4 regions of the Rhizobium sp. CCGE531 genome follow, and region 4 is predicted to be linked to each of the others. Evidence: predicted binding sites of a transcription regulator. Region 4 holds the regulator's gene; each other region holds the start of a gene.
The links. Region 4 encodes PhoB, which activates phosphate uptake and scavenging genes when phosphate is short. Its sites were predicted from a motif close to TGTCATNNANCTGTCAT; they were not measured.

Region 1: the regulator PhoB is predicted to act here: its motif matches at 1,176-1,192, upstream of CCGE531_RS01150 (inorganic phosphate transporter).
Region 2: the regulator PhoB is predicted to act here: its motif matches at 1,837-1,853, upstream of CCGE531_RS10965 (UDP-2,3-diacylglucosamine diphosphatase).
Region 3: the regulator PhoB is predicted to act here: its motif matches at 1,687-1,703, upstream of CCGE531_RS22640 (DUF2278 family protein).

The regions. Positions count from the first base shown of each region.
Region 1 is NZ_CP032684.1:237,838-242,288, reverse strand. Features, by position in the region: gene CCGE531_RS01160 (hypothetical protein) at 1-558, shown strand, start outside; gene CCGE531_RS34715 (hypothetical protein) at 697-999, opposite strand; gene CCGE531_RS01150 (inorganic phosphate transporter) at 1,240-2,847, shown strand; gene CCGE531_RS01145 (MucR family transcriptional regulator) at 2,949-3,395, opposite strand; gene CCGE531_RS01140 (EAL domain-containing protein) at 3,555-4,343, opposite strand.
Region 2 is NZ_CP032684.1:2,250,209-2,254,659, forward strand. Features, by position in the region: gene CCGE531_RS10960 (MFS transporter) at 1-799, opposite strand, end outside; gene CCGE531_RS10965 (UDP-2,3-diacylglucosamine diphosphatase) at 965-1,771, opposite strand; gene CCGE531_RS10970 (glycerophosphodiester phosphodiesterase family protein) at 1,885-2,640, opposite strand; gene CCGE531_RS10975 (NADP-dependent malic enzyme) at 2,855-4,451, shown strand, end outside.
Region 3 is NZ_CP032685.1:679,925-684,375, forward strand. Features, by position in the region: gene CCGE531_RS22630 (carbohydrate ABC transporter permease) at 1-538, shown strand, start outside; gene ugpC (sn-glycerol-3-phosphate ABC transporter ATP-binding protein UgpC) at 543-1,601, shown strand; gene CCGE531_RS22640 (DUF2278 family protein) at 1,751-2,800, shown strand; gene CCGE531_RS22645 (Xaa-Pro peptidase family protein) at 2,868-4,010, opposite strand; gene CCGE531_RS22650 (DUF1127 domain-containing protein) at 4,251-4,451, shown strand, end outside.
Region 4 is NZ_CP032684.1:662,287-666,737, reverse strand. Features, by position in the region: gene CCGE531_RS03330 (aspartate aminotransferase family protein) at 1-377, opposite strand, end outside; gene CCGE531_RS03320 (GcrA family cell cycle regulator) at 802-1,335, shown strand; gene phoB (phosphate regulon transcriptional regulator PhoB) at 1,487-2,170, opposite strand; gene phoU (phosphate signaling complex protein PhoU) at 2,201-2,914, opposite strand; gene pstB (phosphate ABC transporter ATP-binding protein PstB) at 2,966-3,781, opposite strand; gene pstA (phosphate ABC transporter permease PstA) at 3,795-4,451, opposite strand, start outside.

The DNA of each region.
Region 1 (4,451 bases), 420 kb from region 4:
CCGACGATGGTTGCCGCCCATGGCGGCGGCTCCTCCGGAAGCCAGGCCGGCATCCCGATACCAAGCCTCACCCATGGCGAAATGGCTGTGATCGCGCCTTACTACGGGCGGATCGTCTCGCTTGCCGAGAGCGCATCCGACACCGACGAAACCTTCCGGCGCCTCTTGAATTTCGCCCAGATTCAGCGGGCCTATTGCCTCTGGGGCATGATGCCCGGCAGCGTCAGCGACGAGGAAAGCCCGTTCAACGAGTGTTCGCACGCCTATCTCGCGGCGGTAAAGGCGGTGCTGCTCCAGATGCGAACGATGAAGGAGGAAAAGACCGCCGTCGGCGACATCGTCTCCGATATCGACACCGCGCTGGTGCGCAACAATCTCTCACTCATCCTGTGCAAATTCAGCGGCGAGAGCTTCAATACGGCCGATCTCATCCGCCCCAAACCCGCCGACATCATGCTGCACGCCGGGAGCCTCATGACTATTCTGGCTGCGGGGCTTGCCGCTATCGCAGGATTATGGCTCGCGGCACGCGCATTAAGGCCTCAGCCGCGTCCTTAGAGCGATCCAGGAAAAGTGCGCTCCGGTTTTCCGTCCGGAATTGCGAGACAACAAGGAGATAGGGCGGTTCCGGGATTCCGTAAAAAGCTGAACCGCCCTAAGGAAACACCGCCGCAAAACGCGGCGGTGCTTGTCTTTTCACCAGTAGCCTGGCCGGCCGCGCCAGCCGTCATCGTCGCGCCAATGGCGATGACGGCCCCGCCAGCCCCATGGCGGCGGCGGTGGCGGTCTGTAGTAACCCCAACGCCGCGGCGGCGGACCCCAGCGATTCGGGCGGCATTCGCCCCAACGCGTCACATGCCAGCCACGACCGCAAGCATAATCAACTTTCACGACCGGCACGGAGGCTGTTGTCCCAACGGTTGGGATAGGCATTGCCTCTGCCGAAGATACAACCAGGCTGCCGAACAAGGCAGCGATGGCAATCACGGACGATCTCATTTTGATGGCCCTCTATCCAAGTCCCTTACATGCAGGATTTAGCACCTAGACGCATGAACGCCGGCTGAACCGAAAAAGGCGTTTTGGGGGCAAAATCAAGATGGACATTCGCGGCCATATATCCGCAAAGAGCGCCCGGCATCCCCGCCAATAGGGCCGGTATCCGCCTTCTCGCGCGTCACGAGAGTTTCATGAAGGAGGCTTACACCGGCAATATCAATGACCATAAAGGAGTTTGGGATGGTCGACCTCGCTTCAAACACTTCCGAGGGTGGCAACGCCAATCACCCAATTCACGGCGCCGGAAGCTCGGCAAAGTGGTTTCTGCCGCTCTTCGGCCTGGTCGTGCTCGGCGGCCTCGCCTATGTCGGTTATGCCCTCGGCAGCGACCTTGCCGATGCGGCCGCTGTTCCGTGGATCCTCCTCGGCCTTGCGCTGTTGATCGCGCTCGGCTTCGAATTCGTCAACGGCTTCCACGACACCGCTAATGCCGTTGCCACCGTCATCTATACACGTTCGCTACCGGCTGAGTTCGCCGTCATCTGGTCGGGCTTCTTCAACTTCCTGGGCGTTCTGACCTCGTCGGGCGCGGTCGCCTTCGGCATCCTGGCGCTACTGCCGGTCGAACTGATCCTCCAGGTCGGTTCCGGCTCCGGCCTCGCCATGGTTTTCGCGCTTTTGATCGCCGCGATCATCTGGAATCTCGGCACCTGGTATCTGGGCCTGCCGGCATCGAGCTCGCACACACTCGTCGGCTCCATCATCGGTGTCGGTCTCGCCAACCAGTTCCTGGCGCCCGCCGGCTCCGCCACAAGCGGCGTCGACTGGGCGCAGGCAAGCAACGTCGGCATGTCGCTGCTGCTGTCGCCGATTATCGGTTTTGCCATGGCCGCGATCCTGCTTTTGGTCGCCAAGGTGCTGATCCGCAACAAGGAGCTCTATGAAGCGCCGAAGGGCAATGCACCGCCGCCGGCCTGGATTCGCGGTCTGCTGATCTTCACCTGCACCGGCGTCAGCTTCGCCCATGGTTCCAATGACGGCCAGAAGGGCATGGGTCTGATCATGCTCATCCTCATCGGCCTCGTGCCGACGGCTTTCGCGCTGAACAAGACGCCCGACATCAACTATCTCGATGCGTACAAGGCCGCCTCGGCACAGGTCGAGACGGTGCTCGGCAAATATGTGAAGCCGGGCGTTGCCGCGCCGGCCGATCCGAAGGCCGCGGTCAGCGACGCCGTCAAGAGCAAGACCTGGACGGACTCGACGACGCCGGCACTCCAGGCCTATATCCACGCCACCAGCGCCGAGATCGCCGCTTATCCGAGCGTCGAAAAGCTGCCGAACGGCCTCGTCGGCAACGTTCGTAACGACATCTACCTGATCGGTGAATCGCTGAAGCTGATCGACAAGCAGAAGCTGCTGCCGATGAGCGCCGACGACCTGAAGGCCGTGACCAGCTATCACGCCGCCGTCGATCACGCGACCAAGTTCATTCCCCTCTGGGTGAAGGTCGCCGTCGCTCTCGCACTCGGCCTCGGCACCATGGTCGGCTGGAAGCGCATCGTCGTCACCGTCGGAGAAAAGATCGGCAAGACGCATCTGACCTATGGCCAGGGTGCCGCCGCCGAAGTCGTCGCCATGCTGACGATCGGCGCGGCCGACCATCTCGGCCTGCCGGTTTCCACCACGCATGTCCTGTCCTCCGGCGTCGCCGGCACCATGGCGGCAAACGGTTCCGGCCTGCAATGGTCGACCGTGCGCAACATGCTGATGGCCTGGATCCTGACGTTGCCGGCCTCGATCACGCTGGCCTTCGTGCTGTTCATCGTGCTGCGTCAGGTCTTCTGACCTGCCGCATCGAACCATACCGGAAAGCGATGGCGCCCCTCACAGGGCGCCATTATTCTTGCAGCATCGCAAAACCGCCGCACAGGTTTGCGCGACATGCTTTAACTTATGCTTTCCCTCTTGCTGCCGTTGGCGCCGAGACCGGAAAGTTTCGCCAGCTCCGAACGGCGGTGCGCATAGTTCTGCGCAACCATCGGATAATTGGGCGCCAGGCCCCATTTCTGGCGATATTCTTCCGGCGTCATCCCATAATGCACCCGCAGGTGACGCTTCAGCGTTTTGAATCGCTTGCCGTCTTCGAGACAGACGATGTAGTCGTTCGTCACCGATTTCTTCAGTTCCACCGCCGGCACCAGATTGCCGCGGTCGACAGCCGAGCCTGTGTCCAAGGCTTGCAGCGCTTCGTGAATATCCTTGATCAGCCTGGGAACGCTGTGAAGCGGGATCGCATTGTGACTGACATAGGCCGAAACGATCTTTACGCAGCCCTCGAACAGGTAACGCGCCGGTGGCTGGGCTGGGACTTTTCTCTCGCTAAAAGAATCCATGATCTTTTCCCGGATTTCATTTGGTTCCTCGCGCGCCGCCCCGCTCGAATTGCATCATACGTGACGCCCGCTGCCGGACATCCCGCCGTTTCAAATTGCGCCGTCTTTCGGGCGCTCGCTTCCCGGTTCAGTGACCGGGCAGGATAATGGCAGCAATGCTCATCCCACCCCCCGCAGAACGGCCTTCCCCTTGCTGCGCCGAAGCTGTGCCAACGACACCGGCTGCGACAGGAAAAAGCCTTGCGCATGCGTTGCGCCAGCCTCTCGCGCAGCTTCGAGCTGAGAGTTCGTTTCGATGCCTTCGACGACGACGAAAGGTGCAAAGCAGGCGGCAAAGCCGACAAGATGGGAGAGGCTGTCGCTTCCGTCGCGGCCGCGCCTGTTGTCCCGTACGAAGGCGGCGTCGATCTTGACGATATCGGCGGCCACCTGCAGCAGCGAGGCCGGCGTGGCAAAGCCGGACCCGAAATCGTCTATCGCGATGCGGCAGCCAAGAGCGCGGATCATCTTCATGCGCTCGATGGAGGCGCCGATGACCGGATAGCTTTCCGTGATCTCGACGACGAGCCTTGCGGCGAGCTCCGGCTTGCGGCTGATGCGACCGAAAACATCGGAAAACCGATCCGAGCGGGACAGGCTGGCGGCATTCAGGTTGAACCCCAGCACCAGCGTCTCATCCTCCGCCAAAGCGGAAAGCACCATGTCAAGAATACGCAGATCAAGATCAAACCAGCGATCCTGCCGCTCGAGGAACGAGACAAATGTGCCGGCTGTGTGCACGGTGCCGTCCGAATCTGTTACGCGCGCGAGGCTTTCCGCATAGAAGGCCTCGCCGGCATTTGCAGCGTCATGGATCCATTGCGCCGCAAAACCCAGGCCGCCTTCGGCGATCGCCTTCAAAATCAGGGCTCTATGCCCCTCGTCTCCGCGGCTCGCATTACCGTTCATAAGATTTCCCTTCGCAGGGGAGCCGGCCATGGTCGACGCTTCGGAAATAGGGCGCGACGGCTGACAACAGCGCGCATGCCCCCAAGGCATTGGATTTCCGGTATCTAA
Region 2 (4,451 bases), 1.6 Mb from region 4:
AGAAGACCATCACCTCGGCCGCAACGCCGATGCTCCAGAGGATGGCGATCTCGGCGCCGGAAAAGCCCAGCTTGCGCCAATAGATCGACGCGAACGTATAGAGCATCGCATGGCTCGACTGCTGTATCGATACCCCGATCATGGTGACGAGCAGCTGCGGGGACCGCAAGTTTCCGGTCGGCGGCTGCAAATTGATCGGCTGGTTGCGGCGGCGCGTCGGCCCGATGCGCGGAGCAAACAGGCCCATCAGCGTCGTCAGAATGAAACCGGCCACCATGACAGGCAGTACCGTCGCGCCGCCCCACATGCCGATCAATTGACCGCCAAGAAGGGTCGACAGGATGAATGTGATCGATCCCCACACCCGCATCGAGCCGTAGTCGAAGCCCCAGCGGCGCACACCCGACATGGCGATGGACTCCACCACCGGCACATATGGCGCATAGGTTGCACCCTGAATGCCGTAGACCAGAAGCACCGGCCAGAAGTCGCTGGCCCAGTAGAGCGCGATCGCCGTCAGAAGCGACAAAGCGCCGGACCACAGCAACACATCGGCACGCTCCGTCATATGATCCGCAAGCACGGCGATGACGGGCGTCACCAGGACGCGTACGACCATGGGGATCGCGATCACGAGACCGATCTCGTGGTCGTTGAAATTCAGCCCGGCCAGCCAGACGGGAAAGAACGGCAGGGCAATTCCGTTCACGAATAACGGTGCGCAATAGGACAAGGCGGTGCGCAAGCGGAAATAGGGAGGCGCACCCTCGCCCTGGAAGGACTTGATCGCGGGAATCATGACAGACCTGAAGGGGAACTGATTTGTCCCTATCATGCTATCGAGAATACGACTATGGCGAGAAATGGCCAAAACCGTAACGTTTCGGAAAATCCGAAGCTACAGACGCTCCGCGACGATCAATAATTATGACAGGCCAGTATCAAGCCCGTGAAAAGAGGCGGCTCAGGCCGCCTGAGCACCGAGCGGCCGCGGCATTTCCTCGGCAGGCGAGCCGGCCGGCTGCGTCTCGAGAATGCTCCGCCAAGTGATCAGTTCGAACGTGCCGTCTTCATGTTCGGCGATCGCAGTGCAGCTTTCCACCCAGTCGCCGGTATTGATATAGCGCACGCCGCCGAGATCCTCGATGACGGCATGGTGGATATGACCGCAGATAACGCCATCGGCATCGTTGCGTCTGGCCTCATCGGCAACGACACGCTGAAATTCGCCGATGAAGTTAACGGCATGCTTGACCTGCAGCTTTGCCCAGGCCGAGAACGACCAGTAGGGCATGTTCAAGCGACGACGCACCGCGGCAAGGCCGATGTTGATCAGGATGGCCATGTCATAGGCCCAGTCGCCGAGATAGGCGAGCAGGCGCGCGTTGCGGACGACGACGTCGAATTCGTCACCATGCAGGACGAGATACTTCTTCCCGTCGGCAGTCTCGTGCATGGCGCGCTGCGCCACCTCGATGCCGCCAAAATGCGTGCCGGGGAAATCGCGCAGGAATTCGTCATGATTGCCGGGGATATAGATGATGCGCGTGCCTTTGCGCGCCTTGCGCAGAAGCTTCTGCACCACGTCATTGCAATCCTGCGGCCAATACCAGTTTCGCTTCAGGCGCCACCCATCGATGATATCGCCGACAAGGAAGATGGTGTCGGCTTCGTGATGGCGCAGAAAGTCGAGCAGAAAGTCCACCTTGGCGGCCTTCGAGCCGAGGTGCACGTCAGAGATGAACAGTGTTCGGAATCGCCGGGTGTCCATGTTTTCATTCACGAACTTTTTGTCCGTGCCCTATCCTACCTTGACTAATCCAAGACCAGACTCGTGTTTCAGGAAGATGACAAACCCTGTGTTTGGCGGCATATCGGGCCAGATCAGCCACGTTTTGCTGCTATGGCGAGATCCGGTCGGTCGGTCGTAAAACTGGCAATACTAAGGCGAAACATCGAATGCGCCGCTTCGCTCGTATGTGCCGCCCAGCCATGCACCGTCACATCGCGGCTCCGAAAAAACTCCACGAGCCCTGCGTCCAAAGCATCGGCACGCACAGCTATCTCACGCACGCCGCCGATGCGCAGAGCGGCGATGATCCCCTGCCATCCAAGCTGCGCCGCCGTCTGAGGCGAGCAAAGAAAGATGAAACCGAGCAGCTCTCCGGCATTCAAGCCTCGTTCATTGAGCGCCGCAACGAACGCCTCAAGACGCGGCAGAGCGAAACTGGTCACCATCGTCCGCGTCAGCATCCCGGTTGCGATCAGCTCGTCGACGATGCGGCCCTCCATCCCCTCATAGGGCTTACCGTCCGCCTTCGTCTTGATCTCCAACCGGAGATCGACAACGGATGGTCCGAAGATATCGATTGTTTCCAAGAGGGTAGGAATGGTCTCGCCGCCACTTCCTATCACCACATAACGGGTCAATTCCTCGTAAGTGAGATCGGCGATGGCACCCTTGCCGTCCGTCATCCTGTCGATCAGCGCGTCATGATGGACGACCAGTCTGCCATCTCGTGTCTGGTGGACATCGAATTCGACAAGATCGACTTCGAGCTGGGCTGTTTTCGAAAAGGCAAGCCTGGTGTTTTCAGGCCACAGATGCGCGCCGCCGCGATGAGAAGCAATAAAAGTCATTGGAGATCCTCTGCCTGCGGTCCTCATAAGCCCGCGCGGTGACCCCCTTGTGACGTCGCGGGCGGCCAATCCTGCTTGCGACAACGCGACGCTGCGGCGGCCAATCAAAGACTTTGTCGCTGCAAAACGCTCCAGGACGTCAATTGCATACTGTGAACGCCAAACGATTGTTGTATGGAGGGACTCAAGCGCAGGCAGGAATGGAGACCGCGAGATGGATAATACGCACGACACTTCGAAGGCAGCCAAGAACATGGCAAGTGGCGATTTCGACGAACAGGCGCTTTATTTTCATCGCTATCCCCGCCCCGGCAAGCTCGAAATCCAGGCCACCAAGCCGCTTGGCAACCAGCGCGATCTGGCACTTGCCTATTCGCCGGGCGTTGCCGCACCCTGCCTCGCCATTCGCGACAATCCCGAGACGGCAGCCTATTACACGTCGCGTGCCAATCTCGTTGCCGTGATTTCCAACGGTTCGGCGGTCCTTGGCCTCGGCAATATCGGTCCGCTCGCCTCCAAGCCCGTGATGGAAGGCAAGGCCGTTCTGTTCAAGAAGTTTGCAGGCATCGATGTCTTCGACATCGAAGTCGCCGCTCCCACCGTCGACGAGATGGTCAACACGATTTCGGCACTCGAGCCGACCTTTGGCGGCATCAACCTTGAGGATATCAAGGCGCCGGAATGCTTCGATGTCGAACGTCGCTTGCGCGAAAAGATGGAAATCCCGGTTTTCCACGACGATCAGCACGGCACCGCCATCATCGTCGCCGCCGCCATCCTCAACGGGCTGGAACTGGCCGGCAAGAAGATCGAAGAGGTCAAGATCGTCGCCTCGGGCGCCGGTGCTGCCGCGCTCGCCTGCCTGAACCTGCTCGTCATACTCGGCGCCAAGCGCGAGAACATCTGGGTCCACGACATCGAGGGCCTGGTCTACAAGGATCGCAACGTTCTGATGGACGAATGGAAGTCCGTCTACGCTCAGGATAGCGACAAGCGTGAGCTTGCCGAGTCCATTCCCGGCGCCGACGTCTTCCTCGGCCTTTCGGCCGCGGGCGTGCTGAAGCCCGAACTGCTGGAACAGATGGCGGAAAAGCCGCTGATCATGGCGCTCGCCAACCCGACACCGGAAATCATGCCCGACCTCGCCCGCGCTGCTCGTCCCGACGCGATGATCTGCACCGGCCGTTCGGATTTCCCCAACCAGGTGAACAACGTACTCTGCTTCCCCTACATCTTCCGTGGCGCGCTCGATTGCGGCGCCAAGACGATCAACGAGGAAATGAAGATGGCCGCCGTTCGCGCCATCGCCTCGCTCGCTCGCGAGGAACCCTCGGACGTGGCCGCCCGCGCCTATACCGGCGAAACGCTGGTCTTCGGGCCGAACTACCTGATCCCCTCGCCCTTCGATCCACGCCTGATCCTGCGCATCGCTCCGGCTGTGGCGAAAGCCGCCGCCGAAAGCGGCGTGGCGCTGCGCCCAATCACCGATTTCGACGCCTATATGGACGAGCTCAACCGCTTCGTCTTCCGCTCCGGTTTTATCATGAAGCCGATCTTCGCCGCCGCGAAGATTTCTGAGCGCAAGCGCGTGGTCTTCTCCGAAGGCGAAGACGAGCGCGTGCTGCGCGCCGCCCAGGTTCTGCTCGAAGAAGGCACTGCGGTGCCGATCCTGATCGGCCGGCCCTCCGTCATCGAGACCCGCCTGAAGCGCTACGGCCTCAAGATCCGTCCGCATACCGACTTCGCCGTTATCAACCCGGAAGACGATCCGCGCTTCCGTGAATATGTCGAGCTTTATTTCTCGCTCGTCG
Region 3 (4,451 bases), on a different replicon from region 4:
CAACTTCCGCGCCAAATACTGGATCGTGGCGCTGATGCTGCTGACGCAGATGTTTCCGCTGGTCATGCTCGTCGCGCCGATCTTCAAGATCCTGACACCGCTGCATCTGACCAACAGCCTCACCGGCCTCGTCATCGTCTACACGGCCTTCAACGTGCCTTTCGCCACCTTCCTGATGCAGTCCTTCTTCGACGGCATTCCGAAGGATCTGGAGGAGGCCGCGATGATCGACGGTGCGACGCAGTTCACCGCCTTCAGACAGATCATCCTGCCGCTGACGCTGCCCGGCATTGCTGCGACACTCGGCTTCGTCTTCACGGCGGCATGGAGTGAGTTGCTCTTTGCGCTGATGCTGATCAACGGCAATCAGGCCGCGACCTTTCCGGTCGGCCTTCTCACCTTCGTTTCGAAATTCTCGGTGGATTTCGGGCAGATGATGGCGGCGGGCGTCATGGCGCTCATTCCAGCCGCGCTCTTCTTCCTCCTCATCCAACGCTATCTCGTGCAGGGCCTGACGGCCGGCGCGGTCAAGGGTTAGTCATATGGCATCGATCGATATTCAGAACGTCAAGAAGGCCTATGGCCATGTGCAGGTCCTGCACGACATCGATCTCAGGATCAAGGACGGCGAGTTCGTCGTTCTCGTCGGCCCTTCCGGCTGCGGCAAATCCACCCTGCTTCGGATGATTGCCGGCCTCGAAGACATCAGCGGCGGCGAAATCCGCATCGCGGACAACCGCGTCAACGAGCTGCATCCGAAGGATCGCGATATCGCCATGGTCTTCCAGTCCTATGCGCTTTATCCGCACATGAATGTCGCCGGCAATATGAGCTACAGCCTGCGGCTGCGGAAGATGGCGAAGGATAGCATCGCCAAGGCGGTTGCCGGTGCGGCAACCAAGCTCGGCCTCGATCCGCTGCTCGAACGCCGGCCGAAGGCGCTCTCGGGCGGCCAGCGTCAGCGTGTCGCCATGGGCCGCGCCATCGTGCGGCAGCCGAAAGCCTTCCTCTTTGACGAGCCGCTTTCGAACCTCGACGCTCGTTTGCGCGAGCAGATGCGCGCCGAAATCAAGAGGTTGCACAGCGATCTTAAAGCGACGTCGATCTATGTGACCCACGACCAGATCGAGGCAATGACACTGGCGGACCGCATCGTCGCCATGCATGGCGGGGTGGTGCAGCAGGTCGGCAGCCCGCTTGAACTTTACGATCGGCCCGCCAACCTCTTCGTCGCCGGCTTCATCGGTTCGCCAGGGATGAATTTTCTCGATGCAACTTACGAAGGCAATGGCGTCAAGCTCAAGGACGGCACACTCGTTCCGCTTTCGGAGCCGCTGACATTGTCTGCTGGCACGAAGGTGACGCTCGGCATTCGGCCTGAGCATGTCGTGCTATCGTCGGATCAGTCCGGCATGTCCGCCAATGTCGAACTCGTCGAGCCCACGGGCTTCGGCATCATCCTGCATCTTTCGCTGCACGGGTTGCCTTTCAAGGTATTCACGCTTGATCGCAGCGCGCTGAGCGCCGGTCCGCAGGTGAATGTTGCCTTCCCGCAGCAGTACCTGCACGTCTTCGGCGAGGACGGAACGAGAGCGGCATAAGGACCGTCCTTTCGACCGAGATGATCGCGGCGGCTTCGCAGCCCGTGAAGTCGGAAAAACTTTGACACGCCTACAGACCCTTCGGTGTCGCAGAAGCTTCATTCTGATGCGACACTATGTGCTGCTTATGTGCACTAAGGGAGGATGTCGTGCCGCTTAACAACTATGCCGTGCTCAAGGGCAGACCCATCAACAATCGATTGGCAACCGGTTCAAGCCCGCATTATCAGGTGCTGGTTTCGGAAAACGGGACGCTGTATCGCATCGCCATCAACGTACGTTCGCAGGATGGAAGCGAGGTCGAATTCCTCGTGCGCTCCCGCTTCGAACATCCGATCACCGCGCAATTGGCGGAGTTGCCTGAAGGCTTGCATCCGACACCGAGCCAGCCCGGCGGCGTCGCGCTCGATTTCATCCGCGGCAATCTCATGCAGCCTTGGGAGCTGAAACCGCTTCCGATCTCGGCCGCAGGTCCGGACAATGATCTTAATGAAAAGATCGACGCCTATATCCAGCGCGCCATGTCGGACGAGCAAGCGATGATCTATGCCTTTGGCGAGATCTGGGGACTGGAAAACAACAAGGCCGATCAGTATTTCGGCTTCAAGCCCGGCCGCGGCATTCATGACATTCATTTCAACCAGGGCAATCCACCCGGCAAATATGCTTCTCAGAATGGCCCCTGGCAGGACGGCGGGCTGATACTGGAGTTTCCCCGCGAGCAGCAATGGGTCGCGATCTTCATGAAATTCCAGACGCAGGCATGGCATTCGGACGACAAGGACGGATCGCTCATCGTGCCGCAGGATCAGGATCATCCGAACCTGCCGCACGCGCCGGTCGATCGCGATGCCATACCCACCTTCGATGTTCCGGATGGGCTAGTGCGCATCATTGCGGCCTATGTCAACGACGTGAAGACGCCCGAGCGGGAAACCGTCACCTTGCTGAATACCGCCGACGTGCCGGTCGATCTCAGCGGCTGGCAGATCAAGGACAAGCAGAAGAATGCGATGGCGCTCAGCGGTTCGATCGCCGCCGGCGCGACGCGGGTGGTCGAAATCCAGCCGCCCGTCACCTTATCCAACAAGGGCGGGATCATTACCCTGCTCAACGCGCAGGGTCTCAAGGTCCATGGCGTTTCCTATACCAAGGAGCAGGCAAGGCAGCCTGGGCGAACCATTCCGTTCCAGGGGTGAGAGTTTCGGCGGATGCCGAAAGCTGACATCGAGGCATTGCCCGGCGCCTAAGCGCCGGGTTGCTATGTCAAGCGAAAGGTTCGGTCGGCCCCTTGGATGGCTGGGTAAACCAGCGCGGGCCGTCCGCCGCCATATAGATATGATCCTCCAGCCGGATGCCGAATTTCTGCGGGAAGACGATCATCGGTTCGTTCGAGAAACACATGCCGGGCGCAAGCGCCGTCGCATTGCCGCGCACGATGTAAGGCTCCTCATGGATATCCAGCCCGAGACCATGGCCGGCGCGATGCGGCAGGCCCGGCAGTTTGTAATCGGGGCCGAGTGCATGTTTCGCCAGCACGGCACGCGCCGCATCATCGAGGCTGGAACAGGCAGCACCCAGCTTTGCCGCATCGAAAACTGCTTGCTGCGCCTCGCGCTCGATCGCCCAGGCGTCTTCAAAGGCACTATCGCCGGCCGTCAGCTTGTATGTCCGTGTCAGGTCAGAATGATAGCCGTCGATGCGTGCACCGGTGTCGACGAGGATGACATCATCTTCGCCGAGCGTCTGATCGCCGTCTGCGCCATGCGGAAGCGAGGTCGCCTCGCCGAAGGACACAATGCAGAAGGTCGAACCGCCATGAGCGCCCGCTTCGCGATGCCGCCGGTCGATGAATTCCATCACTTCTGAAGCGCGGATGCCGGGCTTGAGTAAGGCATGAGCCTGCCTGTGCACGTCGAGCGTCAAGTTCATCGCATATTGGATGAGTGCGATTTCCGCGGGAGATTTGATCCGGCGCAGGCCGTTGACAAGCGGTCCGCCATTGGCCAGTCTCTCGGCTCCAAGCTCGATCGCCAATGCGTTGTAGAAATAGAGCGGCATATTGACGTCGAGCGCCAAAACGCCCGAATATCCGAGCGCGCGAGCGATCAATGCCGCACTGCTCTCCTCTTCCTGCCATTCGAGGATTTCGGCCGGCAGATGCGGCAGCGTCTCCACGCGACTGCGCTCGAAGCCTGGGACGATGTAATAGAACGCGGTCGGCGTGACGAGTGCCCCCAGGAATCTCTCGCTCGCATGCCAGACGAGCCCGGTGAAATATCTGAGGCTTTCTGTCGGTCCGAGCAACATGCCGGCCAGCCCGTGCTGGTCGAGCAGTTGGCGAAGTCGCGAAAGGCGTTGCTGCCGTTCCTCTTCGGTGATCCGGGGTACGGGATGTTGCCACGACATTTTCACTCTCCTCAGTAACCTTGGCCTTATGCTAGTTGGCCTCGACCCTATCGTCGCTGTGGGCAATATGTCGACAATAAAAATACTGGTAGTGCTACCGCTATCCACGATTGTTTGTCGTCGCCGCCTATATAGCGTTCCTCTCGCTTGGTCGTCTCGTCGATCGCTAAATTATCTGACAGCGCGGATGTCGCTCCAGTGGTTCACTGTCTCCATCGAAACAAGCGGTGGAGTATCGCCATGCAAGTCACAAGCATCACAATTCCTTCCGGACGGATCCGTATCGTCCGCAAAGCCCAGCGCACGCCTCTGTCGATCTTCATCGATCTGGTACGCGCCCTCGCCCGTAAAATGGCCGAGAGAAGAAACCGCAATGCGCTGCTCGAGCTTTCGGACGATCAGCTGAAGGACATAGGGCTTTCTCGCGGGCAGGCCGGAAGC
Region 4 (4,451 bases):
GTGATGATGTGGAACTTTTCGGGATGTCCCTTGGCGAATTGATAGCGCCGCGCCGTCTTGATGGCGCATTCCAGCGCCTCGGCGCCCGAATTGGTGAAGAACACCTTGTCGGCGAAGGTTACTTCCGTCAGCCGCTTCGACAGCTTTTCCTGGCCGGGTGCTTCATAGAGGTTGGACAGATGCCAGACCTTGTCGGCCTGCGCCTTCAATTCGGCGACCAGATGAGGATGGGCATGACCCAGCGAATTGACCGCAACGCCGGCTGCGAAATCGAGGTAGCGCTCGCCGTTTTCGGTAACCAGCCAGACGCCCTCGCCTCGCTCGAACCGCAGCGGAGCACGCAGATAGGTATCGTAAAGCGGCGCGGTCTCTGCCATGGCATATCTCCTCGATCACAACCCTAAGGACCAATCGCTTCCATACGATGAAACGGGTCCGAAAAAATCAAAAATGCCGCCTTGCGGCGGCCTGGGCACTATTGATGTTTTGCACCGCGATGTCAACAAAACTGGCGATTTAGCAGGTGCGAGAAAGCGCCCACGGCCAAAAGGGATGCGTTCGGCACTGCCTATTGCAGAAATGCCACGCCGGGGCAGCAAGTTGGGGAAAACCTCGAAATCGATTCCTCAAGATTCCCGCGACTCTTGTCACGGAGTCAGCCTCACACTAGGTTAAAAACCAATTGCTAGACTGCATGCGGCGGAACTAGTCACCACAATTTTAGAGCGTTTCGCGCCTCGATCCCATGCGAGGCAATGGTGAGGGATTCTGCCATCGGAAACGCGACAGCGGAGACAGGGCATGAATTGGACAGACGAACGCGTCGAAAAGCTGAAGAAGCTATGGTCCGAAGGATTGAGCGCCAGCCAGATCGCGGCGCAGCTTGGCGGCGTGAGCCGTAATGCCGTCATCGGCAAGGTGCACCGCCTGAACCTTCCCGGCCGAGCGAAGGCGGGTGGCACCGCGGCGGCTGCACGCACGCCAAAGCGCAGCAGTGCTGCGCCCCGCGCCCCGAATTACACGTCTCGCGTTGCAACCCGCACGGTTACCCGCCAGCAGGGCGCAACCATGCTCAAGGAAGAAATCGAGGTCGATGCCGTCAATGAAATCCAATATCGCCCGGCATCGAACGTCGTCGTTCCGATCTCCCGGCGTCTTGGCCTGACGGAGCTTACCGAGCGCACCTGCAAGTGGCCGGTGGGCGACCCGCTGAAGGACGATTTCCACTTCTGCGGCAACGAAAGCCCGGATGCGTCGCCCTATTGCGGCTATCATCAGCGCCTGGCCTATCAGCCGGTGCATGAACGACGTCGGCCGGCCCAGCCACGCGGCTGAGATCCCCATCGCGGAGATAAAAGAAACGGGCCCTTGAGGCCCGTTTTCTATTTCCGCCACTACTGCATAATTTTAAGGTGTTACAGCGACCTTAGCGCGTCTTGAAAGGCGCGCGGCGCTGTAATGTTGATGCCTGAGCGGGCTCTGCCGCTCAGGCTTCCATGGAGTAGCCCGCGCCGCGAACGGTGCGGATGACATCCTGCATATTGGAGAAATTGAGCGCCTTGCGCAGGCGTCCGACATGGACGTCGACAGTGCGTTCGTCGACATAGATATCGTGCCCCCATACGCCGTCCAGCAGCTGCGAGCGCGAGAAGACACGGCTCGGCGAGGACATCAGGAATTCCAGCAGGCGGAATTCCGTCGGCCCCAACCGCACTTCGCGGCTCTTGCGGTGGACGCGATGGGTTTCGCGGTCCAGCTCGATATCGCCGCAACGCAACACCGTGGAGAGAACCTCCGGACGGGCACGCCGCAGCATCGCCTTGACGCGGGCCATCAGCTCCGGCGTCGAGAACGGCTTGACAACGTAATCGTCCGCGCCGGTGGAAAGCCCGCGCACGCGCTCGCTTTCCTCGCCGCGGGCCGTCAGCATGATGATCGGCAGGCGCTCCGTCTCCGGCCGCATACGCAGCCGGCGGCAGAGCTCGATGCCGGACACGCCGGGGAGCATCCAGTCGAGGATCAGGAGATCGGGGATGCGCTCCTGAAGACGCAGCTCGGCCTCATCGCCTCTGAGGATGGTGTCGACCTCGAAGCCTTCGGCCTCGAGATTGTAGCGCAGCAGAACGCTCAGCGCTTCCTCGTCTTCTACAACAGCAACTCTCGGAACCATGCGCCTTTGGTCTCCTTTTTCGCTTCCAGATTATTCCGTCACCGCGCCGACGGTGTTGGCGGTATCATCCTTCGGGCGCTCGCCTTCGGGCTGGGCGCCGGTCGCCATGTAATAGATCGTCTCGGCGATGTTGGTGGCATGGTCGCCGATGCGCTCGATGTTCTTCGCGCAGAACAGAAGATGCGTGCAGGTGGTGATGTTACGCGGATCTTCCATCATGTAGGTCAGCATCTCGCGGAAGAGCGAGGTGTACATGGCGTCGATTTCCTCGTCGCGCTCACGGATCGATACGGCCTTGTCCGGCGAACGGGTGGCGTAGACGTCCAGAACTTCCTTGAGCTGGCTCAGCGCCAGTTCGGAGAGGTGCTCGATGCCGCGGGCGAGACGGCGCGGAACGCCGGTGCCCTGCACGGCGATGACGCGCTTTGCGGTGTTCTTGCCGAGATCGCCGACGCGCTCCAGGTCGGAAGCGATGCGGATCGAGCCCATGATCTCGCGCAAGTCTGCCGCCATCGGCTGCCGGCGTGCGATGGTGACGATCGCCTTGTCGCCGACTTCACGCTCGGCATGGTCGAGGATGACGTCGTCTGAGATGACCTTCTGCGCAAGACCGGTATCGCTTTGGACCAATGCGCGAACGCTGTCGCTGACCATCTGCTCGGCCAGGCCGCCCATCTCCGCAATGCGGCGCGTCAGGAACTTCAGGTCTTCGTCATAGGCAGAGAGAATGTGAGTGGAGACCATTTTTCTATCCTCAAGGTGAACTGTGTGAAAGGGTCCGCGCGCTTGATATCATCAACCAAAACGGCCCATGATGTAATCCTGCGTGCGGAAATCGTCGGGATTGGTGAACATTTTATCGGTATCGTTCTCCTCGACCAGATGGCCGAGATGGAACATTGCGGTGCGCTGCGAGACGCGGGCTGCCTGCTGCATGGAATGCGTCACGATGACGATCGTGAAGTTTTCCCGCAGCTCATGGATAAGATCCTCGACCTTTGCCGTGGCGATCGGATCGAGCGCCGAACACGGCTCGTCCATCAGGATGACTTCCGGACTGACGGCAACGGCGCGCGCGATGCAAAGGCGCTGCTGCTGACCGCCCGAAAGGCTCGTGCCGGCATCATGGAGCCTGTCCTTGACCTCGCCCCACAGGCCCGCCTTCTGCAGGCTGGTCTCGACGATATGATCGAGATCGGCCTTGGAGCGATGCAGGCCATGGATGCGCGGCCCGTAGGCGACGTTCTCGTAGATCGACTTGGGAAACGGGTTGGGCTTCTGGAAGACCATGCCGACACGCGCGCGCAATTCCACGACATCGATGTTGTTGTCGTAGACGTCCTGATCGTCGAGCGTGATCTTGCCGGTGACGCGGCAGGTCTCGATCGTATCGTTCATGCGGTTGAGGCAGCGCAGGAAGGTGGACTTGCCGCAGCCGGAAGGGCCGATCAGCGCCGTCACCGTATTGGCGCGGATCTTCAGATTGACATCGAAGAGCGCGCGCTTATCCCCGTAAAAGACCGAAACGTCCTGGCCGATCATCTTGTAGGGGATCGTCGTCATTTTCTTGGCCAGTGCTTTTTCGCTTGCGGCTTCGCTCATCATGTTCATTCCTCGGCCCTCCCTACCAGCGCCGCTCGAAGCGGCGGCGCAGCAGGATGGCGCCGATGTTCATCGCGACGAGGAAGAAGAGCAGGACGATGATGGCCCCGGACGTTCTTTCGACGAAGGCACGCTCGGCCTCGCTCGCCCACATGTAGATCTGCACCGGCAGCGCCGTCGAAGGATCGAGGGGCGATGTCGGATAGTTGGCGACAAAGGCGACCATGCCGATCAAGAGCAGCGGCGCCGTTTCGCCGAGCGCATGGGCAAGCCCGAGGATGGTGCCTGTCAGGATGCCTGGCATGGCAAGCGGCAGGACATGATGGAAGACCACTTGCATGCGCGATGCGCCGAGGCCGAGCGCGGCGCTGCGGATCGACGGCGGTACGGCGCGCAGCGCCGAACGCGTGGCGATGATGATCATCGGCAGCGTCATCAGGCTCAGCACCAGCCCACCGACGAGCGAAGCCGAGCGCGGCAGCCCCATTATGTTGATGAATACCGAGAGGCCCAGCAGGCCGTAGACGATGGAAGGCACGGCGGCGAGGTTGTTGATATTGACCTCGATCAGGTCGGTCAGCCGGTTCTTCGGCGCGAATTCCTCCAGATAGATCGAGGTGGCGACGCCGACGGGAAGAGCGAGCACGAGCACGGTCAGCATCAGATAGAGCGAGCCGAT